DNA from 2 places in the Weizmannia sp. FSL W8-0401 genome. Region 1 is predicted to be linked to the other one. Evidence: a T-box and tRNA genes for the amino acid it is inferred to sense, from the RefSeq annotation. Region 1 holds a T-box; the other holds one or more tRNA genes.

Evidence for each region. The T-box of region 1 lies ahead of trpS (tryptophan--tRNA ligase). A T-box ahead of a tRNA ligase gene usually reads a tRNA of that ligase, here a tRNA-Trp.
Region 2: it has a tRNA-Trp gene. The T-box ahead of trpS (tryptophan--tRNA ligase) is inferred to sense a tRNA for this amino acid. The anticodon was not compared.

Annotation. Positions count from the first base shown of each region.
Region 1 covers NZ_JBBPAG010000001.1:987,472-989,824, forward strand. The annotation lists gene NSU00_RS04540 (YjbA family protein) at 1-329, shown strand, start outside; gene trpS (tryptophan--tRNA ligase) at 365-1,357, opposite strand; T-box leader at 1,420-1,660, opposite strand; gene NSU00_RS04550 (DUF3899 domain-containing protein) at 1,763-2,017, opposite strand.
Region 2 covers NZ_JBBPAG010000001.1:2,432,635-2,434,987, forward strand. The annotation lists gene NSU00_RS11980 (DUF421 domain-containing protein) at 5-469, shown strand; tRNA gene NSU00_RS11985 (tRNA-Leu) at 712-793, opposite strand; tRNA gene NSU00_RS11990 (tRNA-Cys) at 803-876, opposite strand; tRNA gene NSU00_RS11995 (tRNA-Gly) at 882-956, opposite strand; tRNA gene NSU00_RS12000 (tRNA-Gln) at 960-1,031, opposite strand; tRNA gene NSU00_RS12005 (tRNA-His) at 1,040-1,115, opposite strand; tRNA gene NSU00_RS12010 (tRNA-Trp) at 1,124-1,197, opposite strand; tRNA gene NSU00_RS12015 (tRNA-Tyr) at 1,205-1,286, opposite strand; tRNA gene NSU00_RS12020 (tRNA-Thr) at 1,295-1,370, opposite strand; tRNA gene NSU00_RS12025 (tRNA-Phe) at 1,374-1,449, opposite strand; tRNA gene NSU00_RS12030 (tRNA-Asp) at 1,470-1,545, opposite strand; tRNA gene NSU00_RS12035 (tRNA-Met) at 1,558-1,631, opposite strand; tRNA gene NSU00_RS12040 (tRNA-Val) at 1,641-1,716, opposite strand; tRNA gene NSU00_RS12045 (tRNA-Glu) at 1,728-1,802, opposite strand; tRNA gene NSU00_RS12050 (tRNA-Ser) at 1,816-1,905, opposite strand; tRNA gene NSU00_RS12055 (tRNA-Asn) at 1,910-1,984, opposite strand; rRNA gene rrf (5S ribosomal RNA) at 1,992-2,107, opposite strand.

The DNA.
Region 1 (2,353 bases):
ATCATATTTTATCCCCGTCGCCGGAATGCATGCAGGGGCTGACAAGAAGGGAACGGCAATTAAAGCAGTTGTTATTTATGGCGCTCGATCAGCTTTATTCCTCGAAAAATACGGCGGAAGTGCGGTACTGGTATACAGAATGGCGTCCGGAGCAGTATGAACACATCCAGTTTATGCCATTTGAAGATGCATGGGAGCGGCTTTATGCAGAAACAAAAACAGGCTGGTCCAAAAAGCATGAACAGTTGTGCGAAAACATGATCAAAGGGCAGCCCTTTTTTGAAAAGCTATGGGAACTGGAACACAATGAAAAAAGCGAACTGATGTAAAAACGAGTTGCGAAACGATCCGCAACTCGCTTTTTTTAGTGGCGGTTTTTTCTGCCCAGCCCCATCGCGTTTTCCATTTTCCTCAGCATTTTTCCGGCTACAATATTGGCCTTTTCCGCGCCTTTATCCAGGATCCGGTCCAGTTCCTCCGATTCAATCAGTTCATAATACCGTTTTTGGATCGGGGCAAGCCCTTCATTCACCACATCAACGAGATCCGCTTTAAACGCACCGTAGCCGGCGCCGTCATATTTCCGTTCCAGCTCTTCAATGGACAGGCCGCTGAAGTTGGAATAGATGTCGAGCAAATTGGAAATGCCCGGTTTCCGTTCTTTGTCGTATTTGACTACGCCTTCTGAATCCGTAACCGCGCTTTTAATCTTTTTGTCGACCAGTTTCGGGTCGTCAAGCAGCGAGATAAATGCCTTTTGATTCGGATCGGATTTGCTCATTTTTTTCGTCGGATCCTGCAGCGACATAATCCTTGCTCCGGAGTTGGAAAGCTTGATGTCCGGCAGCGTAAAAATTTCAAGATAACGTTTATTGAACCTTTCCGCCAAATCCCTCGTCAGTTCGAGATGCTGTTTCTGGTCCTCGCCGACCGGCACAAGATCCGTGCTGTACAGCAGAATATCGGCGGCCATGAGCGGCGGATATGTGAGAAGCCCGGCTGATACGCTTTCTTTTCCTGCAGATTTGTCTTTAAACTGCGTCATTCTTTCCAATTCGCCGACATAGGCAACGCATTGGAGCATCCATCCGGCCTGGGCGTGCGCCGGCACTTCCGACTGGATAAAGAGCGTTGCTTTGTCCGGATCAATGCCGACTGCCAAATAAAAAGCGGCAAGGCTCCTGATGTTTTTGCGGAGTTCAAGGCGGTCCTGCGGCACGGTAATGGCATGCTCGTCAACAATGCAAAAATAGCAATTAAAGCTGTTCTGCAATTCCACAAACTGCTTCATTGCCCCAAGATAGTTCCCGATGTGGATCGTTCCACTCGGCTGAATGCCTGAAAAAATCGTCCTCATTTTCTTTCTTCCTCCTCGAACACTGATATTTTTCCGGAAAATAAAAAAACCATTCATCCAAAATTAGGGACGAATGGGATAAATCCGCGGTGCCACCCTAAGTGCCCTGGTATGGGCCGCTTAGTTCCAATGCCAATTGGAGCCTGGTTAACGCAAGGCGTACGCCGGAAACTAATGAGGTAGTCGCCCGTTCATCTCCGGAGCTCGAAAGCCCATTCCATCTGCAGGCATGTTTGTTCCCACCAGCCACAAACTCTCTGAAATGCCATAAACAGATGTACTCTTCTTTCTCATCGCTTCTATATACCAGTTTCATTATAATGAAAAGAAGGAAAAATGTCAAAAACCGCTGTCCGCTAGAGTGCCCGTTTGTATGCAAGACTCAGCCTTTATATGTCCGGCATTTCAGGACGAACTTTGCAGAAAAAGGGCGATCGCCATCAGTACCATCATGAAGACCCCGGTAAGAAGAGGCACGGAAACACGCAGGGTAACCAGCTTCGACAGCGGGCGGACGTCCCCCTCGTTAAATTTGGAAGACATTCTTTGAAACCCGTAAATAAACGCATCAAAAAAACCGGTCCGCGCCATTAAAACCGACGCGGCAAAAAGAATCAAAAGCGCCCCGATCGTAAACGAAGTATTAATATAGCTAAGCAAATCGATTCGCTTATACACCAAAAAAGAAAAAAGTAAAACAAGTAACTGGGAGGCCAGCAACCAACAGACAAGCTTTTTGAACATACGCTCACCTACAAAATGATTTTCATTCATTATACAGGAACAAAAGAAAAGATGAAATAGCGGAAAATCTAAACCTAAATTAAAATTAAATTAAATTTATTAAAATTAATTTAAAAATTATAAATACAACGAAACGCGGAAGTTAAGCGGTTGGCAGCGCTTCCAAATTAAAAAATGTTGTTAAAAAACCTACCAAAGTTTTTTCGTTATTATAGTTTTATTTAAAATTTTTTCAACCTTTTGTAAGGGTTT
Region 2 (2,353 bases), 1.4 Mb from region 1:
AACGATGCAAATCAGTATAGATTTATTAAAATTGATCATGGGCTTTCTTGCGCTCATTTTTTGTCTAAAATGTACCGGTGCCAAAAGTATTTCAAACCTTACGCCAATCGACTTCATCTGGAGCATTATGCTGTCTGAAATCGTCGGCAACGGCCTTTATGACCCAAGTGTAAAATGGTACTACATTCTCGCCATGCTTTCTGTTTGGGTCATCATTAAACTCATTTTTGATAGCCTCATTTACCGCTATGACAAACTGGAAAAATTCCTTATCGGGGATAAAACGGTGATTATCGATAAAGGAAAAATTAACAACGTCGTACTAAAAAAAAATAAAATTGATATGAATCAACTGTCAGAGTTATTGAGAAAGCAGGGCGTATTTTCGCTTGATGAAATTGACCAGGCCTATCTTGAAAAAGATGGGACGGTTACGGTGAAAAAAAGAAAAGACAACCCTAGTAAATAGTAGGCTGCCCAGCTCTTGTACTCATTATAAAAGGAAAATCTAAGATAGTATTTCCAAACCTTTCTTATTAGATCAATTCCCTTTTTGTACAAGTTAAAAAACTGTAGATACCCACAAGTGTACGCTTTCAAGCAGCTGCTTAAATGGCCTCGGCTTCAATAATATAATTGCAATAAAAAACGCTTCTCTTTATCTTGAGAAGCGTTCCGTTTGGCATCAGCTTTCAATGTAATACTGTGTTATACCGGTGGTCGGGGTCGAACCGACACTCCCGAAGGAACACGATTTTGAGTCGTGCGCGTCTGCCAATTCCGCCACACCGGCACAATATGATGGAGGCGGCAACCGGAATCGAACCGGTGATAAAGGTTTTGCAGACCTCTGCCTTACCTCTTGGCTATGCCGCCATCAATGGAGCGGAAGACGGGATTCGAACCCGCGACCCCCACCTTGGCAAGGTGATGTTCTACCACTGAACTACTTCCGCATACTGGGCCAGCTGGATTCGAACCAGCGCATGACGGAGTCAAAGTCCGTTGCCTTACCGCTTGGCTATGGCCCAATCAAATATGGGGCGGATGGTGGGAATCGAACCCACGAATGCCGGAGCCACAATCCGGTGCGTTAACCACTTCGCCACAACCGCCATCATAATGGCAGGGGCAGTAGGAATCGAACCCACACTGGAGGTTTTGGAGACCTCTGTTCTACCTTTAAACTATGCCCCTTTAAAAATGGAGGGGGACGGATTCGAACCGCCGAACCCTGAGGGAGCGGATTTACAGTCCGCCGCGTTTAGCCACTTCGCTACCCCTCCATATTGCGTGGTGCCGGCCAGAGGACTTGAACCCCCAACCTACTGATTACAAGTCAGTTGCTCTACCAATTGAGCTAGACCGGCCAATGGTGGCTCGGGACGGAATCGAACCGCCGACACAAGGATTTTCAGTCCTTTGCTCTACCGACTGAGCTACCGAGCCGCGATTATGTAAAATACAGATGGCGGTCCCGACGGGAATCGAACCCGCGATCTCCTGCGTGACAGGCAGGCGTGATAACCGCTACACTACGGGACCTTTATATGTAAATTGCGGGGGCAGGATTTGAACCTGCGACCTTCGGGTTATGAGCCCGACGAGCTACCAGACTGCTCCACCCCGCGATGATAAAATGGTGGAGGATGACGGGATCGAACCGCCGACCCTCTGCTTGTAAGGCAGACGCTCTCCCAGCTGAGCTAATCCTCCAAATATGTAAATGGTGACCCGTACGGGATTCGAACCCGTGTTACCGCCGTGAAAGGGCGGTGTCTTAACCGCTTGACCAACGGGCCATATGGATCATGACGGAGAGCAAGGGATTCGAACCCTTGAGACAGCTTTTAGCCGCCTACACGATTTCCAATCGTGCTCCTTCGGCCTCTCGGACAGCTCTCCATTATGGCTCCGCAGGTAGGATTCGAACCTACGACCGATCGGTTAACAGCCGATTGCTCTACCACTGAGCTACTGCGGAATATCGGGCCCGGCAGCGTCCTACTCTCGCAGGGGGAAACCCCCAACTACCATCGGCGCTGGAAAGCTTAACTTCCGAGTTCGGGATGTGTTCGGGTGTGACCTTTCCGCCATCATCACCGGACCTTAATGACAAGAAATAGTATAACACAGTTGCTGTTATTTATCAAGAGAAATAATTGTATTCCCTGAAAACCGGATGGGAGAAAAAACTGTAAACGGAGAATGCGTTTCTGCTTCTAACTTTGAGAATTGTCCAGCTCCAGCGCCTATCGGCTAGTGAACTTCCCGTCCCCCTTTCCTACGATAAGCGGGCATCGACTCGCCTTTAGGGCTCGTCGTGTTTCCTTTATCTCAGGCGGGGGCCTTG